2 regions of the Enterocloster sp. HCN-30185 genome follow, and region 1 is predicted to be linked to the other one. Evidence: predicted binding sites of a transcription regulator. Region 1 holds the regulator's gene; the other holds the start of a gene.
The links. The regulator Rex, encoded in region 1, represses fermentation and respiration genes when NADH is low (regulators of the CRP and FNR family bind a similar motif). The targets are predictions, from matches to a motif close to ATTGTTAANTANTTAACAAT.

Region 1 (7,327 bases):
TTATCGGCACTCCGCACAAGTTTATCTGTGCGGATTTTTTATTTTTTAAAAGCTTTTTTAAGTTGAGTTAAGGTCTGCTCCTTATAGTAAGAAAATCAAAAATATCAGGAGGAACTTGTATGGCATACTATGAACTTCAGCAGGTGAAAACCACAAATATGGGGAGCTTATTTAAACTTACATAGGAGGCAGAAGAATGAGAAAAAAGCAAATCGCAGGTATTTTTATTACAGGTATTATTTTATTATCCGGATGCGCCAGAAGCAGCACGGAACCAGGCACAGTACAAAGTGCAGATGAAACCCGGACAGCCGAAAATGATCCGACGAATGAAAGCATGGAAACAGGGGAAAATTCCGAAAAAACCACATCTTTTGAAATAGATACATCCGATATGTTTTCTGACAGCGACAGAAATGTGGAATATAATGAAGCGGAAAGTACAATCATCCAGCTGTCCGATGAAGGTTCCTTCTGTGATACGGACACCGTTGTGATCGATCAGAATACGGTAACGATTACGGATGAAGGAACCTATCTTCTTTCCGGAAGCCTGTCAGACGGTATGCTCATTGTAAATGCCGAAACTACAGATGAAGTACATCTGGTATTTAACCAGGCAGCCATTTCCAATCAGGATTCGGCGGCGGTCTATATTGCGTCTGCCGATAAAGTGTTTCTTACGCTGGCAGATGGTACAGAAAACGCCGTATCAAATGGAGGCGTCTACGCAGACATTGATGAGGATACGATCGATGGGGCAATCTTCTCAAAAGCCGATCTGTTGTTCAACGGAACGGGAAAACTTATAGTAACCGCAGCAGCCGGACACGGGATTGTGTCAAAAGCCGATCTGATCTTTGCTGATGGCAGCTATGAGATTTCGGCGGCTGAGCATGGGATTGAAGGAAAAGACAGTGTGCGCATTGCTGAGGGAACGTATGAAATCCTTTCAGGAAAAGATGGAATTCACTCTGAGAATGATGAAGATGAAACTCTTGGATTTATCTATCTGAAGGATGGAATATTTAAAATCCAATCCCAGGGTGACGGGATCAGCGCTGGAAACTGGCTGCTGGCAGAAAATGGAACCTATGAAATAACTACAGGACAGGGAGGCGTTTCCGCAGAAGAAAAAAACAGTCTGGAACAACACAAACAGGAGGAGCAGGAAAAAAGTGCGAAAGGTATAAAGGCCGGAGCACAAATGCTTTTGAAAGAGGGAACGTATTGTTTGGATACAGAAGATGATTCAATCCACTCTAATGGAGATGTTTTTATCACCGGAGGAGATTACACTCTGTCTTCCAGAGATGATGGAATCCATGCAGATGACGGAGCTGCCATTTCCGGAGGCAGTATTAAGATTTCAGAAAGCTACGAAGGAATAGAAGGTTTGACGATCGATATTACAGGAGGACAGATCGATATTACAGCATCTGACGACGGTGTGAATGCTGCCGGAGGCAGAGACGGAAGCAGTATGGAAAAAGGACAAGATCCGTTTGTATCTATGGAAGGAGCCTATATTTCAATTTCAGGCGGCAGTCTGAGAATCAACGCGTCAGGAGATGGGATTGATTCAAATGGAGATCTTATGATTTCCGGTGGAGAAACCTATTTATCCGGACCGGTCAATGGTGGAAATAGTTCATTGGATTATAATGGAAAAGCAGTGGTCACAGGAGGAATTTTTGCTTCATCAGGCGCATCCGGTATGGCACAAAACTTTGATCTATCTTCTACCCAGGGGATAATAATGGTTACTTTGAATCCGCAGGAAGCCGGAACGCAGATCGCCCTGAAAAACAGTGACGGCACAGAGCTTTTATCCTGGAAAGCAGAAAAAGAATATTCATCTGTCCTCATTAGCAGCCCGGATATCAGACAGGGAGAAAGCTATTCATTAACAGCCGGTACGGAGGAGAAAATGATTACTATGGACAGTCTTGTTTACGGCGCCGATATTCCTGAAAATGGAAAGGCTCCCGTTGGCAGTGAGACTCCTAAAGGCGGTAGGGGGCCTGAGAACGGCGAAGTTCCCACAGGCGGGAGAGCGCCCATGGAAAGGGAACCAGCGGAGAATGGTAAAAGACCCGGAGAAATGGACAATAAACCGGGAATGGGAGAAAAACCCGATAATGAAAATAAAAAAGAAATCCAGTAAATGTGTGGGATGTATAGTTGACACAGGAAGAATATTACGGTAGCCTTCTGAAAAAATGAAAGAAATATTTAGAGCAGCTGGCAGGACAATACCCTGTCCGTGAAACAGAAGATGGTATTCATCCGATGGGGAAGCAGCCATTAAGGGGATTTCATAGAGAAAAAAATTAGTAAGATTTACACGGAATGAACTGCAGAGGTTGACAGCAGAAATTCAGATCCTATCGTAAAAAAGGAAACTGCGGTCATTTTCATGACCGCAGCCTATGAAGACATACTCCCGGGAGGTTCCCGCTTTATCAATAACCTACAATGTTTTTTTTCGTTCATCCTCTTCCTGACCTGGATCGTCCCCATGCTTTAATACCCTTGCCATCAGCGCCATAGCATAAAACAGGACGGAAAAGAAGAGGATCGAAAAAGCCACAGCCATCAGTGTATTTTTGGAAGCCCCGGTAAGAGCCAGAATAAAAAACAGGAGAACAAGCCCTGCAAGGAGAAGGACTCCAAGAAGAGCCAGAATACGTTTTAATTTCATTCCTCTGCCAGCGCCTCCCATAATTCGTAAAGTTTTTCCAGTTTTTCACTGATGGAATCCTTTTCTTTGTTCAGCTCCATCAGTCTGGACACATCGGTATAGACTTCTTCCAACGCCAGCAGCTCATTGATCTCGCTGTCTCTTGTTTCTAACTGGTGGATGGCGTCTTCGGTCTTTTTAAGTTCATTCTGACGTTTGCGGATCCTGGCCTGCTCTTCCTTCTGAGCCTTCCAGTCAAGCTTGGCCCCTGTATCTGAAGCAGAAGAGGAGGCAGCGGTACCGGAAGAAGCTCCCGTTCCGGCATCAGCCGGACGGCCTAAAGCTGATTTTGGAGCCTCAGAGCCTCGTCCTGCAAAAAATGCAGCCTCCACATCCTCCTTTTTCTCCAGATAATAATCATAATTGCCAATATAATTTATAAAGGACTGTCCGGTCAGATCCAGAATCCGGGTAGCGGTGCGGTTGATGAAATAGCGGTCATGGGACACGTAAAGCACCGTTCCTGTATATCGGTTTAATGCACTTTCCAGAATCTCCTTTGAGGTAATGTCCAGATGGTTGGTGGGCTCGTCAAGGAGCAGGAAATTGGCGTCAGAAAGCATAAGCTTTGCAAGTGAAACGCGGCCCCGTTCGCCGCCGCTTAAATCCTTGATCAGCTTAAACACATCATCACCGGTAAAGAGGAAAGAAGCAAGGGTATTGCGGATCTGAGTGTTGTTCATATTGGGATAGGTATCCTGGATTTCCTGAAACAGGGTTTTATCCATGTGGAGGACCTGATGCTCCTGATCGTAGTAGCCGATATGAACCTTGGCGCCCAGGCGGATTTCTCCGGCATCAGCAGGGATCAGGCCGTTTATGATCTTAAGAAGCGTGGTCTTTCCGGTACCGTTATTTCCGATAACCGCAATCCGTTCCCCACGTTTGATTTCAAAGCTGCCATGTGTAAATAATGTCTGAGTATCAAAGGACTTGCTTAAGTCTGTGACGGTGAGTACATCATTTCCGCTGACTACGTCCGGTTCCAGACGGATATCCATGGAATCGTTGATTTCCACTGGCTTTTCCAGACGCTCGATTTTATCCAGCATCTTTTCCCGGCTTTCTGCCCTTCGGATGGATTTTTCACGGTTAAATGATTTTAATTTGGCAATGACCGCTTCCTGATGGCGGATTTCCTGCTGCTGATTTAAGTAAGCACGGATCTGTGCGTCTCTGAGCATGGCTTTTTTATCGCTGTAGGCGGAGTAATTGCCGGAAAAAACAGTGGCGGTGCCATTGTCCAGCTCGATGACCTTTGTAACCACACGGTCCAGGAAATACCGGTCGTGGGCCACGATGATCACGCTTCCTGAATAGCCCTTTAAATAGGTTTCCAGCCATGCAATAGACTCCATATCCAGATGGTTGGTGGGCTCGTCCAGAAGCAGGATATCGGGTTTGGTTAAGAGAAGCTTGCCTAAGGATACACGGGTTTTCTGGCCGCCGGAGAGCGCCTGGATGGGCTTTGAAAATTCATCCTCTGAAAATCCCAGACCCTTTAATACCCCCGTAATTTCACTGCGGCAGGCGTAGCCGTTTTCCAGCTCGAACGCGTGGTTTAAGCGGCTGTATTCGGAAAGCATAGCCTCCAGTTCTTCACCGGAGGCAGATTTCATGGACTGTTCAAGGTTTCGTAGACGCTCCTCCATTTCAAGGATAGGCCGCTTTACCTCTAAAAGAGCGTCATAAATGGTCTCAGCGCCCTCCAGATCCTGATGCTGGGCCAGATATCCGATGGAAGCGCCCTTGGCCCAGGTTACACTTCCCTCATCTGGTGCCAGATCACCGATGATGATCTTTAAAAGAGTGGATTTTCCCGCGCCGTTAATCCCTACGACAGCGGCTTTTTCATGTTCCTCTATATGAAATGAGACCCGTTTGAGGATATGGTTATCTCCAAAGGACCGGCTGATGTTGCTGCATGACAGGATCATTTCAAAACTCCTTTTTTAGCATAAATTCTATGTTTTTTGCATAATATGCACCAATCAGTATAATATAGGAACATATTTTTTTCAAGAACATCCTGAAAGTGATTTGACATTTTTTTAACGCCCGATTATAATAGAAAGCATTAGATTGAATCATATAAGGAGAGGGTGGCACAGGATGGAACGCAAGGAAATATCGAAAGCGGTTATTTCGAGACTGCCCCGCTATTACCGCTATCTGGGGGAGCTGATTGAAGAAGGAGTGGAGCGTATCTCTTCCAATGAACTGAGCAACCGCATGAAGGTTACAGCTTCTCAGATCCGCCAGGATCTGAATAATTTCGGCGGCTTCGGACAGCAGGGCTATGGCTATAATGTAAAATATCTGTACTCGGAAATTGCAAAGATTCTGGGAATCGACCAGCAGCACAATCTGATCATCATCGGAGCCGGAAATCTGGGACAGGCAATCGCCAATTATACAAATTTTGAACGGAGAGGTTTTGTGATCAAAGGGATGTTTGATATCAATCCCAAGCTGATCGGTCTGGTGATCCGCGGGATTGAAATCCGGTCCGTGGACGATCTGGAAAGCTTTATAAAAGAGAATGAGATCCAGATCGCGGCTCTTACCATACCAAAGACAAAGGCTCCCGAGATTGCGGATCGTCTGGTAGCAGCAGGAATCAAGGCAATCTGGAATTTCGCCCATACGGATCTTGTTGTACCGGAGGATGTAGTTGTGGAAAATGTGCATCTGTCTGAAAGTCTGATGCGGCTGTCCTACCGGGTATGCAGTATGCTGGACCGGGATGAAAAAAACGAACGCACAGGAAGCAAGTAGGATGATACTGGGAGTTGGAACCGATCTGATCGAAATAAAGCGCATGGAAAAGGCCTGCAGGAGGCCTCATTTTGTCGCTCGCACATTTACGGAGACGGAAAGCCGGCAAGCGAAGGGGTCTGCCTCTAAGCTGGCCGGCTCTTTTGCTGTGAAGGAGGCCGTGGCAAAGATGTTCGGCACCGGGTTCCGGGGATTTATGCCCGGAGATATCGAGGTGCTTCGGGATGAGCTTGGAAAACCCTATGTCAATCTTTACGGCGGCGCTAAAAAGCGATCTGAGGAAATGGGGCTGACACAGATCCATGTGTCTATCTCCAATACAGAGGATTTTGCCATGGCATTTGCAGTGGGCGAAAAGGAAACGTCCGCAGAGAGGAGAACATGATATGAGAACCCTTCTGACAGGTAGAAAGATGAAAGCAGTGGATCATTACACCATCCATGAGGTCGGGATTCCTTCCCTGGTTTTAATGGAGCGGGCAGCTTTGGCGGTCGCAGACTGCGCATTAAAGGCAGCCCGAGCATTTGCCGCACACAGTCCGGTCTGGGCGCTGTGCGGTGTGGGAAATAATGGAGCGGATGCAGCGGCGGCAGCCCGGATGGTTTATTTAAAAGGACTTCCTGCAGTTATTTTTCTGGCCAGTTCAGAGGAAAAGGCGACAGAAGAATTAAAGCTCCAGCTTTCCATTGCCAGGAAGCTGGGGATACCTGTAAAAAAATGGGAACTTATGAAAGAGGAAGCAGAAAACTGCGGGATTCTTTTCGACGGCCTTTTCGGTGTGGGATTAAGCCGGGAAATCCAGGGAGAATACAGAGCCTGTATGGAGCTTGCAGCAGAGATTCTTAAAGGGAATGGAAAAACAAAGCCATGGTGCATTGCTGTCGATATTCCTTCCGGGATCCATTCCGGTACGGGAGCGGTGATGGGGATTGCTCTGAAAGCAGATGAAACCGTAGCCTTTGGCTGGGAGAAGATTGGAACTGCCGTATATCCGGGAAGGGACTATGCGGGAAATGTTACGGTTGCAGACATCGGTTTTCCTGAGGAGGCCTTAAGGGCAGAGCCGGAAGAGGAGGATCCGATCTCTATGGCGTATGCCTGCGAGGAAAGCGATTTAAACCGGGTACCGGAGCGGAAAGCCTATTCAAATAAAGGGACCTTTGGCCGCGTGCTGATCGCAGCAGGCTCTAAAAACATGAGCGGAGCAGCTTATCTTAGCGCTCTTGGAGCCTACAGGGCCGGAGCTGGACTTGTAAAAATCCTGACCGTGGAAGAAAACAGGACGGTTTTACAGACCCTTCTTCCGGAAGCCATTATTTCTTCTTATCGTCCGGAAGAGCTTTTAGGCGGGAGAGAGGATTTTAAGGAACGGATCGAGGCTGAGATGAACTGGGCAGATGTGGTGGTTTTAGGCCCTGGTCTTGGAAGCGAGCCTTATGTGGAATATCTGGTAGAGGATATCCTTACAAGCGCCTTTGTGCCTGTGATCATTGATGCGGACGGCTTAAATACCATTGCATCTCACCCCTATCTGACCTCCTACTATACGGAAAATATTGTGATCACTCCCCATTTGGGGGAAATGGCGCGGCTTACAAGCCAGAAAATCAGTGAAATTCAGGCCGATCTTCCGGCTGCGGCATTTTCCTATGCATCCCACTACGGGATTACCTGCGTTCTTAAAGATGCGGCAGCCGTGACCGCAGGAAAAGAGGGGACTTTATATATCAATACCAGCGGAAGCAGCGCTATGGCAAAGGCCGGATCCGGAGATGTGCTTACCGGCATCCTGGCCGGGCTGATGG
Region 2 (7,327 bases), on a different contig from region 1:
GTGAAAATGTCGTGTACTTCCATTTTTACCTCAGGAACTATTATGATTCTGGCCGGTTATATTATTCATTTTATATCGAATACGGCTGCCATCGGAGATCTGGGGCATCTGATCGGCCGTGGAGCTCTTTTCAGTGTGATCCTGGTGCTGACAGTGCTTCCGTCCCTTCTTGTTCTCTTTGATTCGATCATTACAAGAAAAGAATGGGAACGGATACGAAAGAAGTTTATGGGAAAGCGGCGTTCTTTGACAGACAGCAAAATGGAAGGAATGGAGGCGAAGAGCAATGAAAAGTAGAAAAAGACAGATGATGGCAGCTGTTCTTGCAGCTGTGGTTACAGCCGGAAATGCGCCCCTGTCCTATGGCGCTCCGGCTGCAGTGGAAACGGATGAGACCATGTATGTGAATCTGGATGTTTACGGAAAGGCTCAAAAGGTAAATGTAGTAAAGAGCTGCAGTTTAAACGGCGTCACAGATTTTACAGATTATGGAAATTATCTGGCGGTGGAAAATATGTCAACTCAGGATGAACCGCAGCTGGGAGAGGGGGAAGTGGTCTGGAAGCTTCCGCCGGATCGCAGGGAACGCTTTTACTATAAATGTACGCTGGATCAGGAGCAGACAGCGCTTCCGTGGAATTTTGATGTGTCCTATAAGCTCAACGGGGTTCCCACAGACGGGGAAAAGCTGGCCGGAGCTTCCGGGCTGGTGGAAATTCACATAAAGGCTGAGCCTAATGAACAGGCAGATCTGTATTACCGTAATAATATGCTTTTGCTGGTGGCAGTTCCCGTGGATATGTCCAAGTGCTTCAGCGTGGAGGCAGAGGGATCTCAGACCCAGAATATGGGGGAGCTTACAGCGGTTGTATTTACAGCTCTTCCGGGGGAAGAGGGGGATTATACGGTGCGCATCGGTTCGGATTCCTTTGAGACAACGGGAGTCATCATGGCAATGACGCCGGGAACGGTGGAGGATCTGGAGCATATTAAGGATTTAAAAGAGGCAAAGGATACCTGGCAGGATGCGGGAGATGAACTGTATGATAGCTTAGAGCAGATGGCTCAGTCCATAGAGGATATGAGGGGCGGAGTTGATCAGATGCAGTCCGGCCTGAATGCAGCAGAGAATGCAAGGCAGAAATGGAGCAGCTCAAAGGACGCCATACTGGCAGGAAACGATCGGTCACTGGAATCCCTCAGGGCTATGTCCGGCCAGCTGGAAACCCTGGTGCCTCATCTGCAGACGGCAAAGGAAGAGGCAGAGATCGTACATAAAAGTATGGGCGACATTGTGGGAACACTGGGAGAGATGCAGGAGCCTCTGGGAAAGCTGTATACAAGACTGAGAAATATTAAGAGCAGTACGGCTTCGATGGGAGAACAGCTGCCGGATCTGAGAGACGATCTGGGTTATCTGATAGAAACGAACGCATCTTTTCAGGTGCAGACCACAGAGGCTTTGGAGGCTCTGGGACAGCTGATTGGGGAGCTGGAGGAATATGATGATGAGGCCTTGGAAATAGAAGTGCCAGAGATTGAAATTCCAGAGGATCAGGGAGAGGAAGAGTTAGAGGAACCGGAAGCTTCGGAACCGGAGGGCTCAGAGAAACCAGAGGAGTCGGAGGAGCAGGAGAAGCCGGAGGGCTCAGAAGAACCGGAGGCACCGGACGCTTCGGAACCAGAGAAAGACGAAAACTTGGAAATCAATGAGCCTGAGAACGAGAATACCGGCAGCCAGACCATCAGCCGTGCGGTTGTTCCAAAGGCACAGATTGAAAAACGAGAGGTGCCTTTTGTGGCTTCTTCAGGCTCCCAGCTGCAGCAGCTGATGCAGATGCTCCGAAAAATCGACAAAGACAGCCGGAAATTTACCCAGACAGCAGGAAACTTGATGGAGGATATTTCCGATTCTGCCCAGTACAGTGCGGATCTGGTGGACAATATGGACTTTCTTATTGAGGATCTTACGGCGCTCCATGATTCGTTGGATACATACTATCCGGATCTTCAGAGCGCATTGGACGATATGAGTGCACTTACGGAAAGAACCACGGAGGCTTTAAACAGCACTACAGATACCCTGACACTGGTTCAGAATACGCTTAAAGCCTCCAGCGACGAGATGGATGTGGCAGCAAAAGACAGCCTTATGGCAAGTATGGAGCTTTTAAATAAAAGTCTGAATGTGCTTGACAGTACAGCCGGGATCCGTCGGGCCGGCCGTACCATGAAGGATGTGATCGACAGCCAGCTTGATAAATTCGATACGGAAAACAGATTCCTGTTTATGGATCCGGACGCGGAAAAGGTATCCTTTACATCTTCTAAAAATCCGGAACCCAGAACCCTGCAGGTTGTGCTCCGCACAGATGAGATCAGTTTGGAGAATGAGGAACACAAGACGCTGGACGCAGAAACAGAGGAGCCGGAGGTAAGTCCTCTGAAACGGATGTGGAACGTACTGGTAAAAATGTGGCGTTCTCTGGTGGACATCTTTAAAAACAGATAGAAAAGCAGCTGATTTTCTGGTATGCTTAAGAAAGAGCAGGCGGTACTCTCTTTGCACAGCAGTGCCGGAAAGGATGAGCTTCATGGAACTTACAAAACAGGAGAAAACAAAATACCGGCTGGCAGCTTCGGTGAAGGAGTGTATGAAGACTGCTTCGGTAGATAAGATAACCGTAAAAAATATTGTGGAAGGCTGCGGCCTTACCCGCCAGACATTTTACCGGAATTTTCTGGATAAATACGACTTAATTAACTGGTATTTTGACAAGCTGGTTCTTCAGTCCTTTGAGCAGATCGGCATGGGGCATACTGTGGGAGAAAGCCTGACACAGAAGTTTGCGTTTATCCGTGCAGAAAAGGTCTTCTTTACGGAAGCATTTCGAAGCGATGACCGCAATTCCGTAAAGGAACATGATTTTGAGCTGATCCTTCAGTTTTACAGGGATCTGATCAACCGCAGAACCAGCCGTCCCTTAAGTGAAGAAATACAGTTCCTTCTTGAGATGTACTGCCGCGGTTCCGTCTATATGACTGTAAAATGGGTTTTAGGGGGCATGAAGGACTCGCCTGAGGAAATGGCTAAAAAGCTGGTAGAAGCCCTGCCCCCCAAGCTTGCCAGAGTATTTGACGAATTGCAGCTTTTGTAACATCTGCATAAACCATTTTGTGACAATTCACAAAAAAGACATAGAAAGTGACAGACTACCCTGTTTGTCACTTTTATTTTTTTCAGGCGCTGTTATAATATTAACAAACAGGGAAGATCCTGAGAAAGAAAAGGAGAAGAGGAACCATGGCAAACAGAATTGTATTAAATGAAACTTCTTATCACGGTGCAGGTGCAATTGCAGAGATTGCAAATGAAGCAAAGGCAAGAGCCTTTAAGAAAGCATTCGTATGCTCGGATCCTGAATTGATCCGTTTTAACGTGACAAAAAAAGTGACAGATGTTCTGGATGAAGCAGGCCTGTCCTATGAGATTTACTCCAATATAAAGCCGAATCCTACGATTGAAAATGTACAGACCGGCGTAGCCGCTTTTAAGGCATCCGGCGCTGATTATCTGATCGCCATCGGCGGAGGATCCTCCATGGATACGGCCAAGGCCATTGGAATCATCATTGCAAATCCTGAGTTTGAGGACGTAAGAAGCTTAGAGGGTGTTGCTCCTACCAAGAACCCGTCTGTTCCGATCATTGCAGTTCCCACTACAGCAGGAACCGCAGCAGAGGTTACGATCAACTATGTTATTACAGATGTGGAGAAAAAGCGCAAATTCGTATGCGTAGATACACATGATATCCCTGTAGTAGCAGTAATTGACCCGGATATGATGGCTTCCATGCCAAAGGGTCTGACGGCATCTACCGGTATGGACGCTTTAACCCACGCCATTGAGGGATACACAACAAAGGGCGCATGGGAGATGACCGATATGTTCCACTTAAAGGCAATCGAGCTGATCTCAAAATATTTAAGAGGCGCCTGCGAAAATACAAAGGAAGGCCGCGAGGGTATGGCTCTGGGCCAGTACATCGCCGGAATGGGCTTTTCCAATGTAGGACTTGGTATTGTCCACTCTATGGCGCATGCTCTGGGCGCTGTATATGATACACCTCACGGCGTTGCAAATGCCATCCTTCTGCCGACTGTTATGGAGTATAACGCCCCCTGTACGGGAACCAAGTACAGGGACATCGCTATTGCCATGGGCGTAGAAGGAGCAGAGAACATGAGCCAGGAGGAATACCGGAAGGCTGCCGTAGAGGCTGTAAAGAAGCTGTCTGCAGATGTAGGTATTCCCGCTGACTTAAAGGAAATCGTTAAGCCTGAGGATGTAGATTTCCTGGCGCAGTCTGCAATGGATGATGCCTGCCGTCCCGGCAATCCAAAGGATCCGACCTTTGAGGATATCAAGGCGCTGTATCAGTCACTGATGTAACGATCATATCACAGAAAGGGGCTCTGGTTTTCAGAAGGAAACCGGAGCCTTTTTACATATAATTTACACAGACTTTACATTACCTCAGGGAAACTATATTGACTAGAAATGAAATATCCCGTATAATGAGAATACGTAAACAAAAGGTAAAAAAAATGTAAAAAAAGGGAAAAGAGGACAGAGACATGGTGGAGCGTATCTGCTGCGGTATACAGGCTATGTCTTATATTTTGTGCCTGTTTTGATGGATAAATGGATATTATCCGAAAAACGATATCAAATGTCTCTGAATCTGAACCAAAAAGGAGAAATCATGGGATTTGAATTGCTTTTAGGACTTTTAGGCGGCCTGGCACTGTTCCTTTACGGAATGCAGATGATGAGTACCAATCTGGAAGCGGCAGCCGGAAACAAGATGAAGCAGATCTTGGAGCGTCTGACCTCCAACCGTTTTCTGGGCGTTTTAGTGGGAGCTGTGATCACGGCGCTGATCCAGTCCTCATCCGCTACCACGGTTATGGTAGTGGGCTTTGTTAACTCCGGTCTGATGACTTTAAATCAGGCTGTATGGGTTATCATGGGCGCCAATATCGGTACGACCATCACAGGTCAGCTGATCGCTCTGGATGTTGGAGCTCTGGCTCCTCTGATCGCCTTTGTCGGAGTAGCCATCCTTGTATTTGTAAAGAATAAGAAGATCCAGCATATTGCCGGTATTGTTGCAGGCATCGGCGTACTCTTTATTGGTATGGATATGATGAGCTCTGCAATGTCTCCTTTAAGAGAAGAACCGCAGTTTGTGGAAATGATGACGAAATTCAGCAATCCGCTTCTGGGCATTCTGGTAGGCGCAGGCTTCACGGCGCTGATCCAGTCCTCCTCCGCGTCTGTCGGTATCTTACAGGCTCTGGCCATGAGCGGCGTCATTGATCTGTACAGCGCGGTATTCGTTCTGTTCGGACAGAACATCGGTACCTGTATTACGGCAGTTCTGGCTTCCATTGGAACGACCCGCAACGCAAAGCGCGCTACAGCGATCCATCTGCTGTTTAACCTGATCGGTACAGTGGTATTTGTTGTATTAAGCCTTGTAACTCCATTTACAGATGTGATGATCAGCCTGGCTCCGGGAAATCCCATGGCGCAGATTGCAAATGTCCATACGGTATTCAATCTGGGAACGTCCCTGCTTTTGCTTCCCTTCGGCAGTGTGCTGGTTAAGATCGTAGAGCGGATTCTTCCTGATACCGAGGTTAAGGTTATGGACGAAGATCACTGGCTTCAGGGACTTATGGCTTCTAAGCATCACCTTGGAGTATCCACCATTGCCATCAGCCAGATCCATGAAGAAATCCGTGATATGCTGTCTGCGGCTTCTAAAAACGTAGACGCCAGCTTCCTGGCAGTAGAGCAGGGACCCGGCGAAGACGGGATCGGAGAGATTGAAAACAGAGAAGAGGAGATCGATCTTGCAAATGTCCGTCTTTCCAAAAAGATATCCCGTGTTCTTGTTTTGGACCAGACGCCAAAGGATATTGAAACACTGAATAAGATGTATTCTATTCTGGGAAATATTGAGCGTATCGGCGATCACGCCATGAACCTGGCTGAGTATGCCCAGACCATTTTAGAAAAGGATCTGTCCTTTTCCGAGTATGCCCAGAGCGAGTTTTCCGTTATGGCGGACAGTTGCTCCAAGGGAATGAAGCTTCTGGAGCAGGCGGCTGCAGGAGAGAAGAAGTTTGAATTGGCGAAGGTACAGGAAATCGAACAGAAGATTGATGATATTACCCGTAAATTCCGCCAGAATCAGATTGACCGCATGAGAGCGGGAAGCTGTAATGTTGAGGCGTCGATTCTTTATTCTGAGATGCTTACAGATTATGAGCGTATCGGCGATCATATGTTAAATATTGCAGAGGCTTATGATGTGATCAACAAAAATGACGAAGGGATTTCCGACACACAGCCGGCCAATGCCTGAAATGTAAATACTGAAATATAAAAATGCGTTTCCCGTGGGAGGAGTTTCTTCCTGAGGGAAACGCATTTTTGACTGATGCATTTGACAGATATGCGTTTTTAATGCATCTATCCGATCTCATCCGTTGTAGCCTTGGGGAGATCCCAGCAGTAGCGGGTAGCTAACAGGCGGATCAGAACCACCAGGAATGCAGCTGCTACCATGGAGATACTTCCTCCCAGGAAGTCGGACAGATATACATAAAACAGAGCCCCGGCTAAAGATGCGCAGGCATACACATGCTTTTTCAGGATATAGGGCGTCTGTCCGGCCATGATGTCTCTGAGAACGCCGCCGCCTACTCCGGTAAGAACTCCCAGAAAGATAGACAGGAAACGATAATCGCCATAGCCTGCCATCATGGCAGTGTCGATGCCTGTGACCGTAAAGGCAGCCAGCCCGACGGCGTCAAAAATATTCATGATCCGTTCGTAGATTACAATGTAAGGGCCGGTAAGAATATGCTGGTTAAAACGGATGATAAGAAAAAGAACCAGCACGGTTACAAAGGCCATGATCACATAGATCGGGTTGATGAACAGGCTGGGAGGCACCCTTCCAAGAAGAATGTCTCTGAGCATACCGCCGCCGACGGCGGTTGTTTCCCCCAGGATGATCACTCCCAGAAGATCCAGACGCTTTCGGATCGCAGTCATAGCACCGGAGGAGGCAAAGGCAATAGTGCCGATAGCCTCAATGAGAAAGAAAAGAGAAATAGTTTCCATGGCGGCGCCCTCGTTTCTCTTTACAGAAGATAGATCTTATGCTGGCTGCATACAGCCCGCATATCAGCAGGCCAGATACTGGCCTGTACTTCTCCGATGTGGGCACGGTCAAGCAAAAGCATACAC

Region 2: fucO (lactaldehyde reductase) is a predicted target of Rex. The motif match lies at 3,247-3,266, and genes of this name have one in related genera.

What each region holds. Positions count from the first base shown of each region.
Region 1 is NZ_JBBKBT010000004.1:248,550-255,876, reverse strand. Features, by position in the region: gene WKT10_RS07025 (carbohydrate-binding domain-containing protein) at 197-2,167, shown strand; gene WKT10_RS07020 (hypothetical protein) at 2,474-2,704, opposite strand; gene abc-f (ribosomal protection-like ABC-F family protein) at 2,701-4,680, opposite strand; gene WKT10_RS07010 (redox-sensing transcriptional repressor Rex) at 4,856-5,521, shown strand; gene acpS (holo-ACP synthase) at 5,523-5,906, shown strand; gene WKT10_RS07000 (NAD(P)H-hydrate dehydratase) at 5,908-7,327, shown strand, end outside.
Region 2 is NZ_JBBKBT010000006.1:116,698-124,024, forward strand. Features, by position in the region: gene WKT10_RS08860 (efflux RND transporter permease subunit) at 1-297, shown strand, start outside; gene WKT10_RS08865 (methyl-accepting chemotaxis protein) at 287-2,512, shown strand; gene WKT10_RS08870 (TetR/AcrR family transcriptional regulator C-terminal domain-containing protein) at 2,595-3,158, shown strand; gene fucO (lactaldehyde reductase) at 3,305-4,453, shown strand; gene WKT10_RS08880 (Na/Pi cotransporter family protein) at 4,767-6,437, shown strand; gene WKT10_RS08885 (trimeric intracellular cation channel family protein) at 6,545-7,201, opposite strand; gene asnA (aspartate--ammonia ligase) at 7,222-7,327, opposite strand, start outside.